Regions from separate parts of the Paraburkholderia sp. BL17N1 genome, predicted to be linked through region 2. Evidence: predicted binding sites of a transcription regulator. Region 2 holds the regulator's gene; each other region holds the start of a gene.
The links. Region 2 encodes HrcA, which represses chaperone genes, less so after heat shock. Its sites were predicted from a motif close to TTAGCACTCNNNNNNNNNGAGTGCTAA; they were not measured.
Positions count from the first base shown of each region.

Region 1 (4,800 bases), 160 kb from region 2:
CTGCGTCCTGATCGGCGTTAGCGCCCTTCAGGCCGGCGATTGCCGTACGTGCACGGATCAGCGCGACGCCGCCGCCAGCCACGATGCCTTCTTCCACAGCTGCGCGCGTTGCGTGCAGTGCGTCTTCGACACGTGCCTTCTTTTCCTTCATTTCGACTTCGGTCGCAGCGCCGACCTTGATCACCGCAACACCGCCTGCCAGCTTGGCAACGCGCTCTTGCAGCTTTTCACGGTCGTAGTCCGACGTTGCTTCTTCGATTTGCGTGCGAACCTGCTTCACACGCGCTTCGATGGTGGCTGCTTCGCCAGCGCCGTCGATGATCGTGGTGTTTTCCTTGCCCACTTCGATACGCTTCGCTTGACCCAGTTCAGCCAGCGTTGCCTTTTCGAGCGTCAGGCCGGTTTCTTCAGCGATGACTTGACCGCCGGTCAGGATCGCGATGTCTTCCAGCATGGCCTTACGACGATCGCCGAAGCCCGGAGCCTTGACAGCAACAGTCTTCAGGATGCCGCGGATGTTGTTCACCACCAGCGTAGCCAGCGCTTCGCCTTCGACGTCTTCCGCGATGATCAGCAGCGGACGGCCAGCCTTGGCGACCTGTTCCAGTACCGGCAGCAGATCACGGATGTTCGACACCTTCTTGTCGTGCAGCAGCACGAACGGGTTTTCGAGCACGGCGACTTGCTTGTCCGGGTTGTTGATGAAGTACGGCGACAGGTAGCCGCGGTCGAATTGCATACCTTCGACCACGTCCAGCTCGTCTTGCAGCGACTTGCCGTCTTCAACCGTGATGACGCCTTCCTTGCCGACCTTGTCCATCGCTTCAGCGATACGATCGCCGATCGACGAGTCGCTGTTCGCCGAAATCGCGCCGACTTGTGCGATTTCCTTGTTGGTCGTGCACGGCTTGCTGATCTTGCGCAGTTCTTCGATTGCGGCCGTCACAGCCTTGTCGATACCGCGCTTCAGGTCCATCGGGTTCATGCCCGATGCAACGTACTTCATGCCTTCGCGGACGATCGACTGAGCCAGGACCGTTGCGGTCGTGGTGCCGTCACCTGCGTTGTCGCTGGTCTTGGAAGCCACTTCCTTGACCATTTGCGCGCCCATGTTCTGGAGCTTGTCTTTCAGTTCGATCTCTTTCGCGACCGACACACCGTCCTTCGTGACCGTCGGGCCGCCGAAGCTGCGTTCCAGGACAACGTTGCGACCCTTCGGGCCCAGCGTGACCTTCACAGCGTTCGCGAGGATATTCACGCCTTCAACCATCTTGGCACGGGCGGAATCACCGAATACGACGTCTTTAGCTGCCATCTTCTAACTCCTTGAATTCTTTAAGATACGACCGGGAAAAGCAGCGACTTGCCGCTTACTTCTGCACCACGGCCATGATGTCTTCTTCGCGCATCACGAGCAGTTCGTTGCCGTCGACCTTAACGGTCTGGCCTGCGTATTTACCGAACAGAACGCGGTCACCCACCTTCACGTCGAGCGCGATTGCCGCGCCCTTGTCGTCACGCTTGCCCGGACCGACTGCCAGAATTTCGCCTTGATCCGGCTTTTCTGCTGCGGCTTCGGGGATCACGATGCCCGACGCGGTCTTGGTTTCTTGATCCAGACGTTTGACGATCACGCGATCATGCAAAGGACGAAGGTTCATACATACTCCTCTCTTGATTGAGACTGAAGAACGCTGAGAAAACCCGGCTGGCGGAGCCAACCGGCGATGTTGTTAGCACTCTCGTGCAGCGAGTGCTAATTATATGGACGGGTGGTGACAAATTCAAGAAGGGATGGTGCGGTTATCAAGATTCGTGTCGAGATTCGCTTAACTTTGAACTTTGTTCGCTTAAGTTTGAACCGACGACTGTGCGCCCGGACACCGCAACGGCGCACACTTTCCATAAGAAACAACGAGTTAGAACTGGGGCCGCCGTGATACACGGGTTGTGAACGCTGCTACGAAACCTAGCCGTTTCTGGCGAAGCCGCCTCGCAAAACCAAGTGGTCAACATTCGTTCAAGGGTAAACCCCCAAGAAAGGATCGCCCCCTTCCGCAATGGTCTGGGAATTCGAAAAACACCGTGCAGCCCGCGACCCTATCGCTCTCGTCGTGCAGCCGCTCTGGATTCAGATGTTCGATCAATTCATCACCTGGCCATGCGAAACGACGGCGTAAAGGAGTCGCTGGACAAGCCCGCTTCACTACCTCTTCCATAGCGGCTTCAAACGATTCACCAGCATCACGCTTCCCCGTTGAGCTGGGCAAACTCACTATCGCCACAAGTTCAGACAGCTGGGATAGATTGTGGCCGCGCCTTTCATTCATGTGCGTCACCAGTTCGTCATCGCTCGATGGCAGAATTTCGAGGCCGGATATTGAGAGGTCGGTCGAGTAGTAAAACGCGTGGCCGTTCCGGAGACCGTCAATGATTGATCCCTTGAGGAGTCAATCCGTGAGTCGGCTTCATACATCGCGGCCGTTGACAGACAACGCTCTTGGCTTTTCCCAGAGCGGACATTGAGTCACTTGTCGCCAGTCGAATTGTTGACGAAGAATTTCTGACTAAACATACTCTCCCGCGTTTTCAACGGAGAGCCCCAGTGACGAGTGTTCACATCGACGTACTACCGCGGGAAATTTCAACGGCACGCCTGAAACTTGTGCCGGCATGTGAGCAGTTCACGCATGAGTTGCGGGAATACTCCATTGAAAATCGCGCTCACCTACAGCCTTGGGAACCGCTTCGAGACGAAAGCTTCTTCGACACTGAATCCATTTGTCACCGGCTGTCGACAATGGCGCATAACAACAGTTCGGGAGTCGCGGTGCATCTCCTTCTCATTTCGTCGGGAACCGGCGAAATAGTCGGTGATTGCAACTTCACGAACATCGTGCGCGGGCCCTTTCAGGCATGTCATCTTGGATTTTCGCTTGCAAAGCGGTTTGAAGGACAAGGTCTGATGTACGAAGCATTGACGTCTGCCATTACTTATATCTTTGACGAAATTGGGTTGCACAGAATAATGGCGAATTTTAGGCCCGAAAATTTTCGTAGCGAACAACTATTAAAACGGCTAGGGTTCGAGCGTGAAGGCTTGGCTCGGTCCTATCTAAGGATCAATGGAGTATGGGCCGACCACGTGCTCACATCGCTAATCAACCAAATTCCAGAACGTTAAACCAGTCTTGCAGCCTTCGCTCCGACCTTTCGATTTCCGTGGGCTTAAAGCACCCGGTGCCATCAGGGGTCGCCGGTCGCCGGCTCACGCGTTCGGAACATCCACCAAGGTCCGAATCCGCTTTCCCATCTCGAACGCGCGAATCTCGTAGCCAAGTTCCTGGTACAGATTGACTGCCTGTTCGTTAAATTCCCAAACGGCTAGTCTGATATCCGTGGCACCTTGGTTCCGCGCCCACTCTTCTGCGAGTTTGATAAGAGAGCTGCCGACCCCGCGTCCTCTGATTTGTTCTGAGACCGCGACGGAGCCGATGCGACCAGCGACGATCGGCTGCAATAACGGGCTTATCGGCTTCACCACCTGAATCGTAATGAAGCCGACGGCTTTGCTGCCAAGCTCAGCAAGGAACGCTGCTCGATCTTCTCCTTGCAGGCTGGAGAGCCAGTGCGGCTTGTCGCGGGCGAATTCTGTGGCGGCATCCGCACAGATACCGACGCGCGCGAGAAATTTCAAATCACACATCGCGAGCGGACCGCAACCAATCCAATCCGGTCAGTCGAGTCACGACAGGACCGGCAGTTAGCAGGTTCGAAAGAGAGGCCCGACGCTTCCCATTTCCGCGATCGCGTCCATTCAAAGCAATCGATAGCTCATTTCGTTGGTACAGCTTATGAACGAATGGCGGCCTGCAGTCACTCAGATTAATCATCAGACAAAAATCTACCCGCTTGCTGTCGTCTGCGAGCCTAACAAGATGCTTCCTTCATTAAAAAAAACAATAGCGCGAGAACGTTTGCGAGTCGCTACCTGGGGAACCTCGCCCTTCAGGATCTTTGCCTTATAGCCGTAGTACCTGATGCGGGTGACTGATTTATCCGTTGAACAAGAACATCCCGCACTCCAGCATCTTCGAGGGCGTTAGCGCGGCAGCGATCCGCCATCGTCCTTATTTACTACGCTTTCAGTGGAATCGAAACATGAACTTTAATCAGCTGTCAGTGAAAGCCAGACTCACGTGGGCGTTCGGCGTACTAGCCGCGCTGGTTCTTGTGGTCTCAGGCATTTCGTTAAAGGCATTGAGCGATTCCAATGACCAGTTCTCAGGTTACATCTCGGGCGTCAACGCCGGCGGAGACATGGTCGTGGGCGTTCGGACCGCCGTTGACCAACGGGCTATCGCCGCTCGCAATCTGGTGCTGGTGACGAAGCCGGAGGATCTGGCGATTGAAAAAGCTGCGGTGACGCAGGCCCACGAAACCGTCGCCAACCGCCTTCGAAAGCTTAACGAGATGGTCGCCAATGCCAGCGACGTGACCGCTAAGGCGCGCGAGCTCGTGGCCGAGATCAATCGTGTCGAATCGCTTTACGGACCGGTTGCGTCGGCTATCGTCGACCTTGCTTTGAACGGCAAGCATGACGCAGCCATCACGAAGATGAATGACGAATGCCGGCCACTGCTCGCTGCATTGGTCAAGGCGACGCAGGCTTACGCGGACTACGCCAATAGCGTTGAGTCGCAGTTGGTGCAGGAAGCGGCCGAGCACTACGCCAGCCAAAGGAATGTGTTGATCGCCATTTGCCTGGCGGCGGCCTTGGCCGCGGCGCTGGCTGGTGTG
Region 1 covers NZ_RBIW01000001.1:558,064-562,863, forward strand. The annotation lists gene groL (chaperonin GroEL) at 1-1,315, opposite strand, end outside; gene groES (co-chaperone GroES) at 1,371-1,661, opposite strand; gene B0G82_RS02445 (GNAT family N-acetyltransferase) at 2,606-3,184, shown strand; gene B0G82_RS02450 (GNAT family N-acetyltransferase) at 3,269-3,706, opposite strand; gene B0G82_RS02455 (methyl-accepting chemotaxis protein) at 4,162-4,800, shown strand, end outside.
Region 1: the regulator HrcA is predicted to act here: its motif matches at 1,734-1,760, upstream of groES (co-chaperone GroES).

Region 2 (4,800 bases):
GGTGGAAATGCCCGGTTACAACCATTTTTGCTGCGCAATCAGATTGAGATTGAGTGCAATCGGCAAGTGGCCTATGCTCCATTAAAGCATCGGAAAAGACGCGTTAACCCTAATCTGACGTCAACCTTTCCGATTTATTGCAATTCCCACCTGATTCGCCCGTCTTTATCCTGAACCTTCCTGAGGGGAGTACCGTGAAACTGACCTTTGCAATCTCGGTGGTCGCATTGGTTCTGATTGCGGGCACCACGACCATCTGCATGTCCGGGGCCGTCAACGACCACACTACCGAATACGGCGGCGTGCACGCGACCATGGAACAGCTGTTCAACCCCCACCTGAAAGTTTGTCGATAGTGCGCCTGTCGCGTTTGGTCGGCCGGCCGTGCAAGGCGGCCGCCGGTTCGCGATACGTCTTGCGCCGCTCCTGTTCGACCTGCCGCTTCACCCTGCTCTCTTCGGTTTCCGCATAAAGCGTTTGCGCGACGCTCGCCGGGCCGCGCACGTCGCACACGCCCAGCACCTCCACCTGCCACACAATCCGCTCGATCTCAATTTCGACCAGGTCGCCGACCCGCACGTCTTTAGCCGGCTTGACGCTGGCGCCGCCAATCCGCACATGCCCTTTTTCGACGGCGTCCGCCGCGAGCGAGCGCGTCTTGAAGAAGCGCGCCGCCCAGAGCCATTTGTCGATGCGCAACTTCGCGCCCGGGTCAGTTGCAATCCTGTAGTTCATGAGCCGGGTCAAGCTCCTGTCGTATGTGGCACCGGCAACGCCTGAACTGGCCAGCCCTGCAGGTTCTGCGCAACGATTTCGCCCAGTGCGGCGATCCACGCCTGCGAGGCATTGAGGCAGGGAATCCGATGAAAATCCTTGCCGCCCGCATGGAGGAATTCGTCGCGCACTTCCATGCCGATTTCCTCAATGGTTTCAAGGCAATCGGCCGTGAAGCCTGGACAGAACACGTCGGCGCGCCGCACGCCCGCCGCACCCAGTTCCTTCAACGTGGGCGCCGTGTACGGCTGCAACCATTCGGCCTTGCCGAAACGCGACTGGAACGTGATCCGGCATTCCACCTGCGTCAGTTCGAGCGCCTGCATCAGCAGCGCGCCGGTTTGCTGACATTGCTCGTGGTAAGGGTCGCCGAGATCCAGCGTGCGCTTGGGCACCCCGTGGAAACTCAGCACCAGCTTGTCGCCCGCGGCGAAATCCGGCCGGCCGTGCTGATGCCAGTAGTGATGCACCTGGGCGGCAAGCGCCGCAATGTAGGCCGGATGATCGGCGTACTGGCGCACCGTGCGGATTTCCGGCTGATTGCGCATGCGCTTGAGCGCCGAAAAGGCGTCGTCGAACGCGGTGGCGGTGGTCGAGGACGAGTACTGCGGATACATGGGCATCAACAGTACGCGCTCGGCGCCCGCCAGCTTGAGCTGGTTCAGCATGGCCGGGATACCCGGTGTGCCATAGCGCATCGCGTAGTCGACCAGCACTGTGTAGTCATTCAGTTGCAACAGATGGCGCAGGCCTTCCACCTGCTTTTCTGTATGAACGCGCAGCGGCGAGCCCTCCGGCATCCACACCGCAGCGTACTTCTTGGCCGAGGCGACGCCCCGAATCGGCAAAATCAGCAACCGCAAAATGATCTGCCAGAGCAGCGCCGGAATTTCGACTACGCGCGGATCGGACAGAAACTGCGCGAGATAGCGGCGTACCGCGCGCGGCGTCGGCGCGTCGGGCGTGCCGAGATTGATCAGCAGCACGGCGACACGGTGTGAACTGGCGTTCTGTGAGGGCCGCTCGAGGTCGAAGCGCATAGGCAGCAAGGCACCGGTGTTGGCGGAGAGTCGGTTGAGGTGGGATTCATTATAGCGGCGCGGTTCATGCACTGGTCCGCCGCACACCCCTGGCCATTCGGCCAATTGGCAAGCCGCGCGCCGTCACGCATTATTTGCAGCAGGAGCAGCAGCCAGCCGCGGCTGCGGCCAGGAGTCGAAGCCGTTTACTGCTGGCTGAGGGTCAGCGAGAGCAGGCGCGCGGTGATATCCACGATCGGGATCACGCGGTTGTAGGCCATGCGGGTCGGCCCGATCACGCCGAGCGTGCCGACGATCTTGCCGTTCACCTCGTACGGCGCGGTGACTACGCTCATTTCCTCGATCGGTACGAGATTCGACTCGCCGCCGATGAAAATCTGCACGCCCGCCGCGTGACTCGACACGTCGAGCAACTGAAGGAGACTGGTTTTTTGATCGAACACATCGAACAGCTTGCGCAAGCGCGCCATGTCCGACGAAAGGTCGGCCACTTCGAGCAGATTGCGCTCGCCGGAAATCAGCACGGTTTCGCCCGTGTCCGATTCGTCCGTGCTGGCCGTGACGGCGGCGTGCATGAGCGTGGTCATGTCGCCGCGCAGTTCGTCGATTTCTTCGCGCAGACGGCGCCGCACGTCGTCGAACGAAAGGCCCGCGAAGTGCGCGTTGATGTAGTTCGAGGCTTCGACCAGTTGCGAGGGCGAGAAGTCGCGCTGAGTTGCCATGATGCGGTTCTGCACGTCGCCTTCGGGCGTCACGATGATCAGCAGAATGCGCTTGTCCGACAAACGCATGAACTCGATCTGCTTGAACACGTGGCTGCGCCGCGGCGTGAGCACCACCCCGGCGAACTGCGACAGGTTGGACAGCACGCTGGCCGCCGCCGCAACGATTTTCTGCGGCTCGCCTGCCTGCAGCGTAGTCTTGACCGTACGCGTCACGGCTTCTTCGTCCGCGGCGGACTCCACGGTGAGCATGGTGTCCACGAACAGGCGGTAACCACGCGGTGTGGGAATGCGGCCCGCGGAAGTATGCGGACTGATCACGAGCCCCAGGTCCTCGAGGTCGGACATCACGTTGCGGATCGTTGCGGGACTCAGTTCGAGGCCCGAATAGCGCGACAACGTGCGCGAGCCGACCGGCTGACCTTCGGCGATGTAGCGCTCGATCAGCGTTTTGAGGAGGGTTTGTGCGCGAGGATCTAGCATGAGGGAAAATTTTAGCTCAATGGCACGACTACCGCGAGCGCTAGGGGCGCCCATCCCTGACGAACGCGCCGCCGTTTGCCAAAGCGGCGCTCTGCCTTCGGTCCGGCCTGCGAGCCGGCGTTCCGCCCGGCGCTTTGCCGACCGCCTTGCGAGCCACCTTCTGGGCGGCCCGGCTGCCGGCACCCCGCCGCACTTTAACCGGCGCACATGTCATCAAGGCTTCACCATTCTAACGACAATCGCGAGATGTGCTGACAGCCCGCGCGCGCCGGCCCGCTACCGGGTCTGTCTGCGGTTCTTTTCAGGCCCTACCTATGGTGTAATGCCGGCATGCAAGTGACCAGCCAGTTCAAGACCGTCGCGCTCGTCGGGCGCAACAACACGCCGGGCATCGCCGAGCCGTTGACCGCGCTCGCCTCGTGCATCGCGAAGCGCGGCTTCGAGATCGTATTCGAAGCCGACACCGCCGCCGAGATCGGCGTGACCGACTATCCGGCGCTGCGTCCCGCCGAGATCGGCGCGCGCGCCGACGTTGCGGTCGTGCTGGGCGGCGACGGCACCATGCTCGGCATCGGCCGCCAGCTGGCGCCATACCGCACGCCGTTGATCGGCATCAACCACGGGCGGCTCGGCTTCATCACCGACATCCCGATCTCCGACATGCGCGAGATCGTGCCGCAAATGCTCTCGGGCAATTTCGAGCGCGAGGAACGCGTGCTGCTCGAAGCGCGCATCATGCGCGGCGGCAATCCGATCTATCACGCGCTCGCCTTCAACGACGTGGTGGTCAACCGCAGCGGCTTCTCGGGCATGGCGGAGCTGCATGTCTCGGTGGACGGCCGCTTCATGTACAACCAGCGCTCGGACGGTCTGATCGTGGCCACGCCCACCGGTTCGACCGCTTATGCGCTGTCGTCGCAAGGGCCGATTCTGCATCCGCAATTGCAAGGTATCGTGCTGGTGCCGATCGCGCCGCATGCGCTGTCGAACCGGCCGATCGTGCTGCCGGACGACTCGAAGGTGAGCATCCAGATTGTTTCCGGGCGCGAAGTGAACGTGAATTTCGACATGCAGTCGTTCACCTCGCTCGAGCTGGGCGACACGATCGAGGTGCGCCGCTCGCGTCATACGGTGCCCATGCTGCATCCGGTCGGCTACAGCTTCTTTACCACGCTGCGCAAGAAGCTGCACTGGAACGAATACCCGTCGCACGAAGAAGATCCCAAGCCCTGAGCGGCAAGAAATCCGGAACGCGAACGCCGCCGCGGCCGAAACCCGAACATCAAGCTCACCAGACGACCTCCATGCTTCGCCACCTCTCGATACGCGACTTCGTCATCGTCGCCGCGCTCGATCTCGAATTCGACAGCGGCTTCACTGTTTTCTCCGGCGAAACCGGCGCCGGCAAGTCGATCCTGATCGACGCGCTGGCGCTCGCGCTCGGCGCGCGCGCCGATGCGAACGTCGTGCGCACCGGCGAAAGCCGCGCCGACATCACCGCGGAGTTCGAGACTCATGCGCAGCTCGAGCAATGGCTCGACGAGCAGGCGCTCGGCACGACCGGCGACGACGGCCATCATGGCGGCACGGTCATGCTGCGGCGCGTGGTGGATGCCAACGGCCGCTCGCGGGCCTTTATCAACGGCACCGCGGCGACGCTCGCGCAGTTGCGTGAGGTCGGCGAAATGCTGGTGGATATTCATGGCCAGCACGCGCACCAATTACTGATGCGTCCCGACGCACAACGCGAACTGTTCGACACCCATGCGGGCCTGTCGGAC
Region 2 covers NZ_RBIW01000001.1:715,393-720,192, forward strand. The annotation lists gene B0G82_RS39970 (hypothetical protein) at 195-356, shown strand; gene B0G82_RS03100 (RNA-binding S4 domain-containing protein) at 328-735, opposite strand; gene hemH (ferrochelatase) at 744-1,814, opposite strand; gene hrcA (heat-inducible transcriptional repressor HrcA) at 2,000-3,019, opposite strand; gene B0G82_RS03115 (NAD kinase) at 3,350-4,252, shown strand; gene recN (DNA repair protein RecN) at 4,324-4,800, shown strand, end outside.

Region 3 (4,800 bases), 260 kb from region 2:
GCCACACCTTTTCGCAGACGACCCAACGAACGAGGCTCACCATGTTGCAAAACCCCGCTGAAAAATACCGCCCCTTCCCGCCCGTACGTCTGACCGGCCGTAAATGGCCGAGCCGCACGATCGACCGGGCGCCGATCTGGATGAGCACCGATCTGCGCGACGGCAATCAGGCGCTGATCGAGCCGATGAACGCCGCGCAAAAGCTCGAGTTCTTCGAGATGCTGGTCGCGATCGGTTTCAAGGAGATCGAGGTCGGCTACCCGTCGGCGTCGCAAACGGACTTCGATTTCGTCCGCAAGCTGATCGAGGAAAAGCGCATTCCCGACGACGTGACCATCGAGGTCTTCATGCCGTCGCGAGCGGAACTGATTGCGCGCACGTTCGAGGCGCTGGAAGGCGCGCCGCGCGCCATCGTGCACTTGTACAACGCGATTTGCCCATCGTTTCGGCGGATCGTGTTCAATCAGTCGAAGGCCGAGATCAAGGCGCTGGCCGTGCAGGGCACGCAACTCATCAAGGACCATGCGCAAGCGCGTCCCGGCACGCACTGGATCTTCCAGTACTCGCCGGAAACGTTCAATACGACCGAATTGCCGTTTGCACGCGAAGTGTGCGACGCGGTCGCGCAGACGTGGCGCCCCACGCGTGATCACAAAATGATCGTCAACCTGCCCGCGAGCGTGGAGGTGGCGACGCCGAATGCTTTCGCCGATCAGATCGAATGGATGCATCGCAATCTTGGCTATCGCGACAGCATCGTGCTGTCGGTGCATCCGCATAACGATCGCGGCACCGCGGTGGCCGCCGCGGAACTGGCGCTGCTGGCGGGCGCGGACCGCGTCGAAGGCTGCCTGTTCGGCAACGGCGAGCGCACCGGCAACGTCGATCTCGTCGCGCTGGCGATGAATCTGGATGCGCAGGGTGTCGATACGGGGCTCGATTTCTCCGATATGGAGGCGGTCCGGCTCATGGCGGAGCGCTGCAATCAGTTGCCGGTGCATCCACGCCATCCATATGCAGGCGAAGCGGTGATGCGGGCGAAGAACGCGGAGCGGCAAGGCGTCGCGGCGCAGGTGCTCAAAGTGGCAGAAACCGGCGCGCCGGATCGACGCGAATGGAGCGGTTTGGATCAGGAAAGCGTCGCCGCCTGAGAATCAGGCCGACGTGAGGCAAACCGACGCAAACACGATGCGCGAGCGCTCGCGTCAATCGGAGCGGCCCGCTCACAAGGCGCCGCCGGCTCGACAGAATGAGCTCACAAGGCTCACTCGATTGCGCAACGCGTGGCCTGCCAGGCGATCAGGCGCCAACGGCCGTCTTCCTGCATATGAATCGCCGTGTAGGCGATCGGAAACAGCAGCGCCCCGTTGTTCGCCTCCATTTCGATCAGCGCGCGACCGGTTATCACGCAGATCTCGCGCCCGACCGGCAGCACCTCTTGCGACTGAATCTCGATCTGCCGATAGCGGCGGCGGCCCGTGGTAATCCCGTCGATGAACTGCCGTTTGGTTTCCCGCTTGCCGTTCGTGTGAACGTAGCTCACGTTGTCCGCGAGCAGGGCGTCGAGCGAGGGCCCGTCGCCGTCGACCATCGCCCGAAAGCGCTCTCGCTCGAGTTCGCGAACCGCTTCGATAATCTTTGCTGCCATCGCTCAGCCCCTTGCACCGGTGAGCCAACGTGGCCACGGTTGTCAGAAGTTGTATTGCAGATATAGCTGGTGGAAATTTATACCAGGATTCGGCTCTTTGATACCGCCGTTGGAAACATGCTGGAAGCGATAGCCCGCCTGGTACTGCTGGTGGCTGCCGAACTGCACGCCCGCGCCGGCTGTTGGCGCAAATTGGAACGCCGTGGCATAGGTGTAGTCAGAAGAGATGCGGGCATGCGTAAGAAGTCGCACACCAACACCCGCTTCCACGAAGGGACGGATCGAGCCCGTGCCGCGAATGAAGCGGATAAACGGCGTGACGCCGAATTCGCCGATATTGCGGTGCTCGTCACTTTCATCGGTATGCCACCAGGCCACGTGCGCTTCGCCGATCAGCGCGAAGTGCCAGTCGCCAATTTGCCACCAGGTCAGATTGGGGTCCCAGACCACCCCAAGGTCGAGCTTCCGGACGTGATGGTCGCCAAGACCGCCTGCAACCTGCACGCCCCACTGATCGGCCGAGGCCAAACCTGAAGCCCCTAAAATCAACGATCCGGCGAAGATTTTTAGAGTCAGACCACGCAAAGCATTCTTTTTGTTGTTCATCTAACACCTGGGTTCCGTGGAACGCTGAACAATCTGTAACTGTTTTGCGTATTCTAAGGTGAATCTCAATTTAGCGGATCGCATGAAGAAAGCTGACTTTCCGCAATTAGTCACTTCAAATTTGGCAAAAATCAGGTATTTATAACGATGTAGGCAGTCTGTTAGGTAAATTCTACGTCTAGCACAGAGCCGGCTGAAGCGGTGTACCATGGCTATTGATTCGTGAATTTCAATAGGAATTTGCGGAACTTGGATGCCCCTACGCCCTCTAAGTATTAGCACTCGGCAATTCAGAGTGCTAACATCCAACGCTGGAGTCGTTACCTGAATAAGCTTTTGTCTGATTCCAAAGGAGTTTCCTACGTGAGCCATGCAATGACCCTTCCGAGTACTTTGAGCCCGTCGTCGGCTAAGGCCGCTTCGGCAGGTGCACTGGCGCTCTCGCATTCCTCGCTGCTGCCCGGTCAACTGGGCAATATCGACGCCTACATCCAGGCCGTAAATCGGATTCCGATGCTGACGCCGGCGGAAGAACGCCAGTTCGCCACCGAATTTCGCGAGCAGGACAACCTCGAGTCCGCGCGCCGTCTCGTCCTGTCGCACTTGCGGCTGGTCGTGTCGATCGCGCGCAACTATCTGGGCTATGGACTGCCGCACGCCGACCTGATCCAGGAAGGCAATATCGGCCTGATGAAGGCCGTGAAGCGCTTCGATCCGGAGCAGAACGTGCGCCTCGTGTCGTACGCCATGCACTGGATCAAGGCTGAGATCCACGAATACATTCTGCGCAACTGGCGGATGGTGAAGGTCGCCACCACCAAGGCGCAGCGCAAACTGTTCTTCAACCTGCGCAGCCACAAGCAAGGGCTGGGCGCGTTCACGCCGGACCAGATCGACGATCTGGCCAAAGAGTTGAACGTGAAGCGCGAAGAAGTCTCCGAAATGGAAACGCGTCTGTCCGGCGGCGATATTGCGCTGGAAGGCCAGGTCGAAGACGGTGAAGAAGCGTACGCGCCGATCGCCTATCTGGCTGACTCGCATAGCGAACCGACCGCCGTGCTGGCTTCGCGTCAGCGCGACAAGCTGCAAAGCGACGGTATTGCGAGCGCGCTGGACGCACTTGACGCCCGCAGCCGCCGCATCATCGAGGCACGTTGGCTGAAGGTGGAAGACGACGGTTCGGGCGGCTCCACGCTGCACGAACTGGCCGACGAATTCGGCGTGTCCGCCGAACGTATTCGCCAGATCGAGGCGAGCGCTATGAAGAAGATGCGCGGCGCGCTCACCGAATACGCTTAACGCTTGAAAATTGTCAGCATGCCGGTTCGTCCGGCGCGCGGCAGCAAAGCTGCCAAGCCCCGCCCTCGCAAGACGGCGGGGCTTTTTTTCGCCCACGCCGCGGCTTGTTCGCGCACGCCCGCCTTCGCTCAAGAACATCCACAAGCGACATGCGTTTCTTGACGTATCACAAACCAGATAGCAATACTGGTTGAACGGGGCAAGTCTCGCGACCCAATGCCGCAGTTCCGAACTGTTGCGCGCGAGGTTCTACTCCTAGAATCGGGATGCACTCGCCCGACCGCTGACGCGGTCTGGCGCCAGCCGGATTCGCCGGTGTGAAGTTGCCTTCTACCGATCATGACCACAGCCCTCAATCGCAGCACCACCCGCCGCCGGAGCCTGCGCCAACGGTTCCATGGCTGGGTGCGCGGTCCGACGTTGGCGCGGGATATCGCCATCGTCCTCGCCATCAAATTCGTACTGCTGATGGCGCTCAAGTACACGTTCTTCAATCATCCGCAGGCGGAGCACATGTCGCTGCCGCCTGAGCAAGTCGCGCAGGCGCTGCTGTCCGTGCCTGCCTCGCATCCGTCCCAAGGTGATCCACATGCCCGTTAGCGAAGTCGTAGAACTGTCGCGCCTCCAGTTCGCCATCACCGCGCTTTACCACTTTCTGTTCGTCCCGCTCACGCTCGGCCTGTCCTGGCTGCTTGTCATCATGGAGTCGGTCTATGTGATGACCGGCAAGCAGATCTACAAAGACATGACCCAGTTCTGGGGCAAGCTGTTCGGCATTAATTTTGCGATGGGCGTGACCACCGGTCTCACGCTGGAATTTCAGTTCGGCACCAACTGGTCTTACTACTCGCACTATGTAGGCGACATTTTCGGCGTGCCGCTCGCGGTCGAAGGCCTGATGGCTTTCTTTCTCGAGTCGACCTTCGTCGGGCTGTTCTTCTTTGGCTGGAAACGGCTCTCGAAGGTCCAGCATGTGTTCGTCACGTTTCTCGTTGCGCTCGGCTCGAACCTGTCGGCGCTGTGGATTCTGGTGGCCAATGGCTGGATGAACAATCCGGTCGGCGCGACCTTCAACTACCAGACCATGCGCATGGAGCTCGATAGCATCTTCTCCGTGCTGTTCAATCCGGTCGCGCAGGTCAAGTTCGTGCATACCGTGTCGGCGGGCTATGTGACGGCGTCGATGTTCGTGCTCGGCGTGTCGTCGTGGTATCTGCTCAAGCGCCGCGACACCGAATTCGCGTTGC
Region 3 covers NZ_RBIW01000001.1:971,070-975,869, forward strand. The annotation lists partial or broken gene B0G82_RS04145 (2-isopropylmalate synthase) at 42-1,073, shown strand; gene B0G82_RS04150 (nuclear transport factor 2 family protein) at 1,265-1,648, opposite strand; gene B0G82_RS04155 (acyloxyacyl hydrolase) at 1,691-2,254, opposite strand; gene rpoH (RNA polymerase sigma factor RpoH) at 2,618-3,553, shown strand; gene cydP (cytochrome oxidase putative small subunit CydP) at 3,893-4,153, shown strand; gene B0G82_RS04170 (cytochrome ubiquinol oxidase subunit I) at 4,143-4,800, shown strand, end outside.
Region 3: the regulator HrcA is predicted to act here: its motif matches at 2,530-2,556, upstream of rpoH (RNA polymerase sigma factor RpoH).